DNA from 3 places in the Xanthomonas sp. NCPPB 3005 genome. Region 1 is predicted to be linked to each of the others. Evidence: predicted binding sites of a transcription regulator. Region 1 holds the regulator's gene; each other region holds the start of a gene.

The links. Region 1 encodes FliA, which starts transcription of late flagellar genes. Its sites were predicted from a motif close to TAAAGTTTNNCNNNCNNNGGCCGATAA; they were not measured.
Region 2: the regulator FliA is predicted to act here: its motif matches at 2,427-2,453, upstream of AB8810_RS21825 (GGDEF domain-containing protein).
Region 3: the regulator FliA is predicted to act here: its motif matches at 1,409-1,435, upstream of AB8810_RS07475 (methyl-accepting chemotaxis protein).

The regions. Positions count from the first base shown of each region.
Region 1 covers NZ_CP166096.2:2,890,916-2,895,223, reverse strand. Annotated here, with positions in the region: gene AB8810_RS12575 (chemotaxis protein CheA) at 1-1,271, opposite strand, end outside; gene AB8810_RS12570 (protein phosphatase CheZ) at 1,276-1,884, opposite strand; gene cheY (chemotaxis response regulator CheY) at 1,884-2,276, opposite strand; gene AB8810_RS12560 (RNA polymerase sigma factor FliA) at 2,295-3,044, opposite strand; gene AB8810_RS12555 (P-loop NTPase) at 3,041-3,925, opposite strand; gene flhF (flagellar biosynthesis protein FlhF) at 3,912-4,308, opposite strand, start outside.
Region 2 covers NZ_CP166096.2:5,027,437-5,031,744, forward strand. Annotated here, with positions in the region: gene AB8810_RS21815 (NAD-dependent dehydratase) at 160-795, opposite strand; gene AB8810_RS21820 (carbohydrate kinase) at 1,185-2,111, shown strand; gene AB8810_RS21825 (GGDEF domain-containing protein) at 2,527-4,137, shown strand; gene AB8810_RS21830 (DUF808 domain-containing protein) at 4,213-4,308, opposite strand, start outside.
Region 3 covers NZ_CP166096.2:1,759,536-1,763,843, forward strand. Annotated here, with positions in the region: gene AB8810_RS07470 (polysaccharide lyase family 1 protein) at 22-1,086, shown strand; gene AB8810_RS07475 (methyl-accepting chemotaxis protein) at 1,604-3,841, shown strand.

The DNA.
Region 1 (4,308 bases):
CTGAGTTCGCGGATGCGCGACTGCACCACGTCCATGCCGACGCCGCGGCCGGAGATGTCGGTGACTTCGGACTTGGTCGAGAAACCGGGCAGGAACACCAGGTGCAGGCATTCCTCGGTGGTCAGCCGCGCGGCGGCCTCCGGATCGATCAGGCCTTTTTCGCGCGCCTTCTGCCGCAGGCGTTCGGGGTCGATGCCGGCGCCGTCGTCCTGCACTTCGATGCTGACGTAGTCGCCTTCCTGCTGCGCCGACAGGCGTACGTGGCCGCCGCGCGGCTTGCCGGTGGCTTCGCGCAGCGCCGGCGTCTCGATGCCGTGATCGATCGCGTTGCGCACCAGGTGCACCAGCGGATCGGCCAGCGCCTCGACCAGATTGCGGTCCAGTTCGGTGTCGGCGCCGATCAGTTCCAGGTCCACCTCCTTGTTCAGGGAGCGGGCGACGTCGCGCGCGACCTTGGGGAAGCGCGAGAACACCTTGCCGACCGGCTGCATGCGGGTGCGCATCACCGCCGATTGCAGGCGCGAGGTGGCGATGTCCAGGCTGCTGACCGCGCGGTCCAGTTCTTCGTCGCGCAGGCGCACGCGCAGGGTCTTGAGCCGGTTGCGCGACAGCACCAGTTCGCCGATCAGGTTGACGATCGCGTCCAGGCGCTTGGTGTCCACGCGCACGGTGTGTTCGGGTTCTGCGGCCTTGCCGGGCGCAGCGGCGGGCTTGGCGCTGGGCGCCGGCCGCGGCGCGGCGGCCGGCACCGGCAGCGCGGCCGGCGCGGCACCGCCGTGCAACTGGTCGAGCAACGCTTCGAATTCGTCGTCGTCGATCATGTCGCCGTTGCCGCCTGCGGCGGGCGGCGGCGCGGCGACGGCGGCCTTGGCGCTGGGCGCGGCGGTCTCTTCGCCGCTGGTGGCGAACTGCGCGATCAGCTGTTGCGGCGCGCGCGGCGGTTCGCTGCCGCTGCCGAACGCGTCGAGCATCGATTGCAGGTAGTCCAGCGACTGCTGCGCGGCGTCGAAGTGCCGCGCCTGCAGGGTGGCCTGGCCGGCACGGGCCTGGCCCAGGGTGTCCTCGGCGGCGTGGCACAGCTCGACCATCGGGGTGATCGCCAGGAACCCGGCGCCGCCCTTGAGCGTGTGGAAACCGCGGAACACCGCGTTGAGCTGGTCGCTGTCCTCTGGCGCCTGCTCCAGCGACACCAACTGCTCGCCGAGCCGGTCCAGGATTTCCTGGGCCTCGATGATGAAGTCGGCAGCGATGTCGTCGGGCACGGCGCTCATCGGATTACAGCCCCAGTCCGGACAGCAGGTCGTCGGCGTCGTTCTGCGACACGCCGTGGCGGTCCAGCCCGGCCAGCGCCGGGCCGGCCAGGCTGCCGTCGGGCTTCTTGTCTTCCTTCGGCGGCAGGCCGAGCGCGCCGAAGCCCTCGTGCACGCGGCGCACGATGGTCGCCACGCGGCGGATGATCTGCCCGGTCAGGTCCTGGAAGCTCTGCGCCAGGGCCATCTCGGTGAGGTTGTGGCGGATCTTGTCGAGGATCTCGCCCTGGTCGCCGGTCAGGCCGCCGGCGCGCAGCTGGTCGGCCAGCGCGCGGCATTCCTCGGCCAGGTCCAGGGTGCGGTGACTGGCCTGTTCGGTCATCGCCACCACGTGGTCCAGGCGCGAGCAGGCGTCGTCCAGCTCGCCGGCTTCGGAGGGGATGGTGGGCAGCTCGCCGAGCGCCTGGCCCAGGTCGCGCGCCAGCCGGCTCAGGCCCTGCATCATCGGCCGCGTGCGCCACGCGGCGAGCGTGTCGATTTCCTTGCGCCAGGCGGTTTCGTCGCCGCGCTCCAGTGCGTCCAGCGCACCTTGCAGGCGTTCGATCAGGGCGCTGCGTTCGGCGGTGGCTTGCATCAGGCGGTCGCTCCAAGGCGTTCGAAGATCTTGCCCAGCTTCTCCTGCAGCGTCTGCGCGGTGAACGGCTTGATGATGTAGCCGTTCACGCCGCACTGCGCCGCCTCGATGATCTGCTCGCGCTTGGCCTCGGCGGTCACCATCAGCACCGGCAGGTGCTTGAGCTTGTCGTCGGCACGGATGTTGCGCAGCAGGTCGATGCCGGTCATGCCGGGCATGTTCCAGTCGGTGACCACGAACTCGAACGGTGCCGAGCGCAGTGCCGCCAGCGCACTGTTGCCGTCTTCGGCCTCTGCAGTGTTGGTGAAGCCCAGATCGCCGAGCAGATTCTTGACGATGCGCCGCATCGTCGAGAAATCGTCCACGATCAAAATCCGCATGTTCTTGTTCACCGCTAACTCCCTTGGGTCTTATTCTTCGTCTTCCAGGCCGGCGTCCGCCGCTTCGAACGCTTTCAAGCGTCCGCGCAAGCGTACCGTGGCCTGGCCGTGGATCTGGCAGACGCGCGACTCGCTGACACCGAGCACCGCGCCGATTTCCTTCAAGTTCAATTCTTGTTCGTAGTACAGCGACAGTACCAGCTGCTCGCGCTCGGGCAGCTGCGCGATCGCCTTGCCCAGTTCGCGCCCGAACTCGCTGCGCTCCAGCATCTGCTGCGGATTGGGCCCGCCCTTGGCGATGGTGTCCAGCTCGCCGTGGTCTTCGACCCGCGACTCCAGGCTCAGCACCTGGCCGCGCGCGGCATCTTCCATCAATCGCAGGTATTCGGGAAGCGGCATGTCCATCGCCGCGGCCACTTCGTTGGCGGCGGCGGCGCGGCCGGTGCTCTGCTCGATCTTGCGGATCGCCGAGGCGGCGTCGCGGGCGCGGCGGTGCACCGAACGCGGCACCCAGTCGCCGCGGCGGATCTCGTCGATCATCGAGCCGCGGATGCGGATCGAGGCGTAGGTCTCGAACGAGGCGCCCTGGTCGGCGTCGTAGCTGCGCGAGGCCTCGATCAGGCCGATCATGCCGGCCTGGATCAGGTCGTCGATCTCGACGCTGGCCGGCAGCCGCGCCGCCAGGTGGTGGGCGATGCGCCGCACCAGGTCCGAATGCTGGGCGATGTAGTCGTTGGAACTGTTGCGCTGCACGGCGCGGTACTGGGCGGCGGCGTTCATGCGGCGACCCCCCGCTGGATGATCCGTTCGACGAAGAACTCGACGTTGCCGCGCGGCACGGTCGGGGCCTGCCAGCGCGAGGTGCGGCGGGCGATCTCGGCGATCGCCTGCGCCGACGGGCTGGACGGGTAGGCCTTGACCACCGGCTGCTGGCGCTGCACCGCCAGGCGCAGCCAGTCGTCCTGCGGCACGCAGCCCAGGTAGTTCAGCGACACGTCGCCGAGGAACTTCTCGCACACCCGGCTCAGCTTGTCGTACAGCAGGCGGCCTTCGTTGAGGTCGCGGACCATGTTGGCGACGATCTGCACCCGGTCCACGCCGCGTTCGCGCGACAGCACCTTGATCAGCGCGTAGGCGTCGGTGATCGAGGCCGGCTCGTCGCAGACCACCACCACCGCGTCCTGCGCGGCCTGGCAGAAGGTCAGCACGCTGTCGGTGATGCCGGCGGCGGTGTCGATGATCATCACGTCCAGCTCGCGCTTGAGCTCGGAGAACACGTTGACCAGGCCGACGTGCTGGGCCGGCGGCAGCTCGGCCATGTGCCGGCGACCGGAGGCGGCGGGCACCACCATCAGCCCGTTGGGCATGTCGATCAGCACCTCTTCCAGGGTGCAGCGCCCGGCGACCAGGTCGGCCAGGGTGAACTTGGGGGTCAGCCCGAGCAGCACGTCGACGTTGGCCAGGCCGAGGTCGGCGTCCAGCAGCAGGGTGCGCTTGCCCATATCGGCCAGCGCCATCGACAGGTTGACCGAGATGTTGGTCTTGCCGACGCCGCCCTTGCCGCCGGTCACGGCGATCGTGCGCACCGGGCCGAGCGGTTCGCTGCGCGTTGCCGACAGGGGGAAGGCATTGGTCAGATTGGCGTAATCACGCGACGGCATGGTTCTGCTCCGGAGTACAGGGCTTATCGGCAGCGCGCCGCAAATCTTCAAGGCGCAATACCAGGCTGGCGGCGTTGGCGCGGTGCAGGTCGTCCGGCACGCGCTGACCATCGGTCACCCAGGTGATGGGAAGCCGGTGGTCCGCGACCACCGACAGGGCACTGCCAAACCGCCCGGTTTCATCCAGCTTGGTCAAGATCACCCCCTGCGGATCGGCGCCGGCAAACCGGCGCACCACCTCGTCCAGGTCGGAGAAATGAGCGTTGGCAGGGAGTACTAGCAAGGACCGGACCACTCGCGAGGCGCGCAGCCAGTGCAGCTGTGCGGCCAGGGCGCGGTCGCGCTGGCCCATGCCGGCGGTGTCGATCAGCACCAGCTTGTAG
Region 2 (4,308 bases), 2.1 Mb from region 1:
GTTCGGGAAGCGATGACACGCACCATGGCCTATTCACGCGATCGGAATAGGCCACACGGAGTCGCTACCGCAGGGGCGTGCCACGGTTTGCCGAGTGCATTGCGGAAGGAACTCCGGGTGACCGTGGGCCGTCAGTTCCGACCGGTTCCGCAGCCACGATCATTCCGCCAGCTGCGCCGCGTCCACCACCTGCACCCCGGCGCGCGGATGCAGGGCGTGTTCGACCAGCGCGGCGGCGATGCGTTCGGCGGGGTTGATCCGGTAGCGCCGCGGCAGCAGCGGCCCAAGCATCCCGAGCACCATGGCAGCGGCGCGCTCGGCCGCGCGCGGTTGCGCGCGCTCGCCGCCGATCAGGCCCGGGCGCACCAACGCGAGCGACGGATAGCCCAGCGCCTGCAGGTCGCGCTCCAGTTCGCCCTTGACCCGGTTGTAGAACAGGCGCGAGCGCGGATCGGCGCCGAATGCCGAATTCAGCGCGAACGCGGTGGCGCCGTGCTGCCGCGCCAGCCGCGCGATCGCCAGCGGATAGGCGTGATCGACGCGGCGGAACGCCTCGCGCGAGCCGGCCTGCTTCATCGTGGTGCCGAGCGCGCAGATCGCCGCGTCGGCCCGCCACCACGGCGCCTGCGCCGGCAATTGCGCGAAATCGACCAACGGGTTGTCCAGCTTGGCGTGCGCGACATCCAGCGCGCGCCGGGTCGGCGCGACCACCGCGCTGCACTCCGGCGCGGCAAGCAACTGCGCCAGCACATGCGAACCGACCAGGCCGGTGGCACCGGCGAGCAGGATCTTCATCGGGGCGTCCTTGGAGGCTGGCGAGGGAAGCGGCGACTATCGCAGGCGCGGCGGCAAGGCGCTGTCGGCACGGCGCCTGCAGCCGGCTTACAGATCCATGAGGCGCTTCGCGGCCGTCCCCTCGCCCCAACCCCGCTCCCGGTGTGAGAGGGGCTAACGGCTGTTCCTTCTCCCATCGGGACCATGGCCCCCTTTTCGGGGGAGGTGCCCCGCAGGGGCGGATGAGGGTACGGGCGCAGCCTCGCACCCTCCGACACCAAGGCAGCGTGCGTGCACAAGCGCCCCGATCCCGCGGCGCCGCACATGGTCGCCGCGCTGCGGCTTGTACGCCACAATAGCCGCCCATCGCGCCGCGCCGGCGCCGCTGCAGCCAACCGAGGAGCCGTTCGATGTTCGTGGTGTGTGGAGAGGCCCTGTACGACATCTTCATCGACGGCTATGCCGGCACCTCGGTCGGCATGACCGCGCGCCAGGGCGGCTCGCCGTTCAACGTGGCGATCGGCCTGGCCCGGCTCGGCACGCCGTCGGCGCTGTTCACCGGCCTGTCCACCGATCCGCTCGGCCGCCAGCTGCGCAGCACCCTGGAACGCGAAGGCGTGGCGCTGCAGCACTGCATCGACAAGCGCGAGGCGACCACCCTGGTGATGGTCGCGCTGGACGCGCAGGGCGTGCCCAACTATTCGTTCTACGGCACCGGCTGCGCCGACCGCGCGCTGACCGCGGCCGACCTGCCGGCGCTCGACGCCACGGTCGGCGGCCTGCATTTCGGCTCCTACACCCTGGTCGCCGAGACCACCGCCAGCACCTTCCAGGCCCTGGCCGAGCGCGAACGCGCGCAGCGGCTGATCTCGCTGGATCCGAACGTGCGGCCGACGGTGGAACCGGACATGGCGGTGTGGCGCGCACGGCTGGCGCGCTGGATCGCGCTGGCGCACGTGGTCAAGGTGAGCCAGGAAGACATCGAGCTGCTGTATCCGCAGCAGGACCCGTTCGCGGTCGCGCGCAGCTGGCTGCAACAGGGTCCGTCGCTGGTGGTGATGACCCTGGGCGGCGACGGCGCGGTGGCCTGGCGCGGCGACGCCGAGGCGCGCGTGGCCGGCCGCTCGGTACAGGTCGCCGATACCGTCGGCGCCGGCGACAGCTTCCAGGCCGCGCTGCTGCACCAGCTGCCCGACCTGGCCGCGCTCGCCGCGCTGGACCCGTCGGCGCCGGCGCTGCAGCGCCTGCTGGACTTCTGCGTGGCCGCGGCGGCGATCAACTGCACCCGCGCCGGCGCCAACCCGCCCAGCCTGGACGAGGTCCGCGCCGCGCTCTAGGGCGCGTCTCGAACCCCGAGCAGGTCGCGTGGGGTCTGTTCGGGGCGCCAGCCCGTGCTGCACGGCGCAGCGCCCGACGGGCGGTCAGGCACCGGCCGGCACCCGACCGCCGCACCCCGCCAGGCCGCGCATGCGGCGCTACGTCGTCGCCCAGGCGTAGGCATTTCCACGCGTTCCCGCCGCCCCTGCCTCGTGCACGCGCAGGAGCGGCGCGATGTGGGATCGGCCGGCGGCGCTTGGCCGCATGCGCGGCAAGAACGCGGGCAAGTGGACATCCGCCCACGCCGGGGCGATGGTAGGGCGTCCGCCGCCGGCTCAAGCGCACGCCGCCAGCGCCGATATCCTGTTCCTGAGTGTCGTCATGGGCGCCGCGGTTGCGGCGGGGCGGTGCGTTCTATTGGGAGGAAGCATCCGCATGCCGGATCAACGCGACGAGCCACCCGTCGGCGGACTGCGCAAGCTGTTGTCGCCGCGTCGCCGTGAACCGGCGGCGCCGGCCGCCTCTGCGGTGGCGCCACGCGGACATGGCCATGCCCGTGCGCATGGTCATGGTGCCGCGCCTGCGGCGCCGGGCGAGCACGCCGATCCGGCCGCGGCCACCGCGGCGCTGATCCGCCTGTTCAACCACGCCCACCAGCCGCTGGAACTGCTGGTCGCCTTCGCCGACGGCATGGCCGGCCTGCACGGCGAACTCGGCGACATGGGCCGGCGCCTGCAATCGGCCGCCGCCAGCGGCGACTGGCCCAGCTACGGCCGCGCGCTGCGTCAGCTGATCGACAAATACATCCGCACCATCGACGTCGGCGATCCGCTGGCCGGGCCCAGCGACCCCGAACGCCTGCGCGACCTGCTGCGCCAGGCGATCGCCGGCGCGCTGGCCTCGCTGCTGCACAACCTGCCGGAACTGGCCAACGAATCGGAGGCCACCGGCGAGGCGCTGCGCCAATGGCGCCCGGGCCTGCCGCTGGAGCCGGTGGCGCAGCGCGTGCGCGAGCTGTGCCACCAGATCGCGCTGCGCGCCAGCGACAGCCAGGAGCAGCAGACGCTGTTGCTGGGCCTGTTCGACCTGCTGCTGGAAAACGTCGGCGAACTGCTCGACGACACCAGCTGGCTGCAGGGCCAGATCGCGGTGGTACGCGACATGATCAGCGGCCCGCTGGACCGCTATTCGATCGAGGAAGCGCGCGGCAGCCTGCGCGAGGTGATCTACAAGCAGGGCCTGCTGAAGCAGGGCATCGCCGAATCCAAGGAGGCGATGAAGGACATGATGGTGTCCTTCGTCGAGAACCTGGACGGCATGGCGATCAGCACAAGCGAGTTCCACGACCGCATCGCCGACTACTCGCAGACCATCCGCGACGCGCGCAGCATCGCCGACCTCAACCGCCTGCTGCAGGAAGTGCTGCAGGACACCGGTCACGTGCAGCAGCAGGCGCTGCGCGCGCGCGACCACCTGATCGCCGCGCGCCAGGAAGTGGACGCGGCCGAGCAGCGCATCCTGCGCCTGGAACAGGAGCTGCAGGACGTCAGCGGGCTGGTGCGGGTCGACCAGCTCACCGGCGCCCTCAACCGGCGCGGGCTGGACGAGCTGTTCGTGCGCGAACTGGCGCGCACCGAGCGCAGCGCGCAGCCGCTGTGCGTGGCCATGCTGGACCTGGACGATTTCCGCAAGCTCAACGAGACCTACGGCCATCCCGGCGGCGACGCCGCGCTGCGCCACGTGGTCGAGGTGGCGCGCACCACGCTGCGCGGCAGCGATGCGATCGCCCGCTACGGCGGCGAGGAATTCCTGCTGCTGATGCCCGACTGCACCATCTTCGAAGCGTCCGCGGCGGTGACCCGGGTGCAGCGCGCGCTGGCCCAGCGCGCGGTGGTGCACGAGGACCAACGCGTGTTCGTCAGCTTCAGCGCCGGGGTGGCGATGCGCCGCACCGGCGAGACCCAGGACGTGCTGGTCAAGCGCGCCGACCGCGCCCTGTACGAGGCCAAGAAGGCGGGCAAGAACCGGGTGGTTTCAGCGGATTAGCGCGCCGGCGCCGCCGGCGCGGGAATGGAGAATCGGGAATGGGGAATCGCAACAGCGCGATCCGCCGGACCGCTCTTACGATTCCCTATTCCCCTTTCCCGATTCCCGGCTTCCACGCAGCTTCTGAAACAGCACCACAGCCCCCAGCACCAGCGCGCCGGCGACGATGCC
Region 3 (4,308 bases), 1.1 Mb from region 1:
GCTGCAAGATGGGAGAGTCTGATGAACATCCAGTCGCTCAAGGGCGCGCTCGCGCTTGCCCTGGTTTTCTGCGTATCGCCGGCCGTCGCCGGCCCGGTCGGCTACGGCGCCGCCACCACCGGCGGCGGCAACGCGACCCCGATCAACGTCGCCACGATGCAGGCGATGCAGGCCGCCATCGACAATTACTCCGGCAGCGGCGGCCTGGTGCTGAATTACACCGGCCAGTTCAACTTCGCCAGCATCGGCAACGTCTGCGCGCAGTGGCAGTTGCCGGCCAACACCGTGCAGATCAAGAACAAGAGCAACATCACCATCAAGGGCGCCAACGGCTCGTCGGCGAATTTCGGCCTGTGGGTGGTGGGCAATGCGCACAACATCATCATCCGCAACATGACCATCGGCCTGCTGCCCGGCGGCGAGGACGCCGACTCGATCTCTCTGGAAGGCAACTCCAGCGGCGAGCCGTCCAATATCTGGGTCGACCACAACACCTTGTTCGCCTCGCTGACCAAGTGCTCCGGCGCCGGCGACGCGTCCTTCGACGGCGGCATCGACATGAAGAAGGGCGTCCACCACGTCACCGTGTCGTACAACTACGTGCACGACTACCAGAAGGTCGCGCTCAACGGCTACAGCGACAACGACACCAAGAACGCGGCGGCGCGTACCACCTACCACCACAACCGCTTCGAGAACGTGGAGTCGCGGCTGCCGCTGCAGCGCCGCGGGCTGAGCCACATCTACAACAACTACTTCAACAACGTGCTCACCTCCGGCATCAACGTGCGCATGGGCGGGATCGCGCTGGTCGAGGCCAACTACTTCGAGAACGCGAAGAATCCGGTGACCTCGCGCGACAGCAGCGAAATCGGCTACTGGGACCTTATCAACAACTACGTCGGCGGCGGCATCACCTGGAGCGTGCCGGACAGCACCAGCAAGCCCTACGCCAACGCCACCACCTGGATTTCGTCGAAGACGTTCCCGCAGCCGCTCGGCTACGTCTATACCGCGATTCCGGCGGCGCAGGTCAAGGCCAAGGTCATCGCCACGGCCGGCGCGGGTACCAACCTGGCCGAGTAGGCCGTCCGACGGCCGTGCGGCCGCCCGGCGCTGTCCGGAGCGGCCGCAGGCGGTCCATCCGCGTGCGCACCGCGCATGCGATGCGAGCGGCGTGTGCGCGGATCCGCGCCGCGTCGGCCGCTCGGTTTGGGCCAGGTTCGGAGCGGCGTGCGGGTCGCAACGCCTCGCCGCTGGGTATCACGATCCCCTCGCCGTCGCGCCTTGCAGGCGCATTTTCACGTGGAATTCATCGGTCCGGGCGTGTCGCAGCCACTTCGCCGGTCGATCTCCACGCGCCTTTCACGTATGTGAGGGCATTCAATAAAATGTGCGAAATTGCGCATCAAGAATTCGCGGCGCTCGCCGTTACATCGCCCAAGTGCCGATACTTGCGTTGCGTAAAAATGTCTCGAAATTGAAACATTCGGCTCGGCGCTCGCGTTGTGTCAGGGCTCCGCGGCCCCTCGATTTCGTGCCCATTTCCGCATTCGACCAGTGGAGGCGCCTTTCTATTCCATTTCCCCCACTAGGTACCTCCATGATCGGATTTCTTCAGCGCTACAACGTCGGTACGCGCCTTTCCTATGCCTTCGGCCTGCTCATCCTGCTCTCCTGCGGGCTCGTCGTTGCCGGGCTGATCACGCTGGCGCAGTCGCGCAACCAGATGGAAAACATCGTCAAGCGCAACACGATCCTGGCGTATACCGGCGAAATGCGCGAGGCCAGCGCGATCATCGCCATCAACCTGCGCAATATCGTCCTGCCGACCACGCACGGGCAGAACCTCCATTTCGCGAAGATCATCGAGCAGGAGCGCGCGCGTTACAGCGAAGCGCACGACAAGCTCTACGCGATACCGGTCACCGACAGCACTGGCGCGGAGATGCGCAGGCAGATCGATCTCGGCTACCAGAACTCGCGCGTGGCCAACCAGTCGGTGTTGGATCTGGGGATGGAAGACAAGGACGAGCAGGCCCTCCTCGTGCTGACGGAGCAGGCCGGTCCCGCGACGGACAAGTGGCAGGAGGCGATCACCACATATTCGGAGCGGCAGCGCCAGCGTGGCGCGAGCGCCTACGCCGCCGCCAACGCGGCGATGGACCGCGGCCGCGGCATGCTGATCGCCGGCGGCGTCATCGTGATCCTGATCAGCTGTGTGCTGGCCTGGCTGATCACCCGCAGCCTGACCGTGCCGCTGAGCCGGGCCACCCGCGCTGCCGAAGCGATCGCACGTGGCGACCTGGACAACGACGTGCAGACCCAGGCTACCGACGAAACCGGGCGCCTGCTCGGCGCGATGCACGGCATGCAACACCAGCTGCGCAGCCTGATCGGCGCGCAACTGGAGATGGCCAAGCGCCACGATGCCGGCGAAATCAGCCATCGCATCGATGCGCAGGCGTTCCCCGGCGACTACGGGCGCATGGCAGCGGAAACCAATGCCGTGGTCGGCTCGCATGTCGCGGTGCAGCTGAAGCTGGCGCAGATCATGGGCCGCTATGCGGTCGGCGACCTCGATCAGGACATGGACCGCCTGCCCGGCGAGAAGGCGACGTTCACCCGGACCATGGACGAAGTGAAGGCCAACCTGTCGGCGATGAACGGCCAGATCAAGCAGCTGGCGCAGTCCGCCGCCGACGGCGACTTCAGCGCGCGCGGCGATGCCGAGCGTTTCCAGTTCGATTTCCGGGTCATGGTCGAAAGCCTCAACCAGCTGATGACCACCGCCGATGGCAACCTGCAATCCTTGTCGGCGTTGCTGCAATCCATCGCCGCCGGCGACCTGACCGCGCGCATGCACGGCGAGTTCCGCGGCGTGTTCGCGCAGATGCGCGACGACGCCAATGCCACCGCCGAGCAGTTGTCGGAGATCGTCGGCCGGATCAAGCATTCGGCGGTGTCGATCAACGCCGCCGCCACCGAGATCGCCGCCGGCAACGACGACCTGTCGCGGCGCACCGAGCAACAGGCGGCCAGCCTGGAAGAGACCGCCGCCTCGATGGAGGAACTGACCTCCACCGTGAAGCAGAACGCCGAGCATGCACGCCAGGCCAATCAGCTCGCAGTGGGCGCCGGCGCGGTCGCGTCGCAGGGCGGCGAGGTGGTCGGCCAGGTGGTGACCACGATGAGCGGCATCGAGGCCTCCTCGAAGAGGATCGCCGACATCATCAGCGTCATCGACGGCATCGCCTTCCAGACCAACATCCTGGCCTTGAATGCCGCGGTGGAGGCGGCGCGCGCCGGTGAGCAAGGCCGCGGCTTCGCGGTGGTCGCCAGCGAAGTGCGCACCCTCGCCCAGCGTTCGGCGGGGGCGGCCAAGGAGATCAAGGACCTGATCGACGACTCGGTGAGCCGGGTCGCCGAAGGCTCGGCGCTGGTCGGCCAGGCCGGCAAGACCATGCACGAGATCGTGTCCTCGGTGCAGCGCGTCACCGACATCATGAGCGAGATCTCCGCGGCGTCGCAGGAGCAGTACGCCGGCATCGAGCAGGTCAATCAGACCGTGACCCAGATGGACGAGAGCACGCAGCAGAATGCGGCGCTGGTGGAAGAGGCCAGCGCCGCGGCGCGGTCGATGGAGCAGCAGGCGACCGAACTGACCCAGGCAGTGGCCTTGTTCAAGCTGGAAGAGAACGCCGCGCCGGTACGCCAGCCGACCCTCGCGAAGGCGCCGAAGCCGAGGAACTACGCCCGCCCGGCGCCGGCGCCGGCCGCTGCGCGTCGCCTGCAGTCCGTCGCCGCGGTGGCCACCGACAAGGACTGGCAGGAGTTCTGATCGGCGTATGCGCTGCTCGCCGCCCTCCAGCCGGAGGGCGGCGTGCTGTCCAGCACACGCATCGCATGTCGCGCTGGAAGTGCGGGCCAGTTGCCGCCGTATCCGGCAGCAAACGCCGCGCCACCGCCCGCAACGCTATCTCGATCGCCCGACGCGCCTCTCGCCGTCGGGCTTGCTGTGTTTTCGCGGCGGCGTGATGTTGAGCCGTCTGCCGGTCTAGCCCGGCATTCCGCATCGACGGGGAAGAAACCACGTCCCATGTTCGACGCCACCGCCGCGGCGCTGCCCGCGCCGTTCCGTCACCTGGATCTCGTCCAAGCCGCTCCTGCAGCCGCTGGGCTATAGGTACACCGCGTCACGGCGGCGCAGGCCAAGGCCAAGGTCATCGCCACGGCCGCTGTGAGCACCAATCCGGACTAGCGACTTGCGCTTCTCGCGTCACGCCATGCGTCCGCGCGATTCGTTCG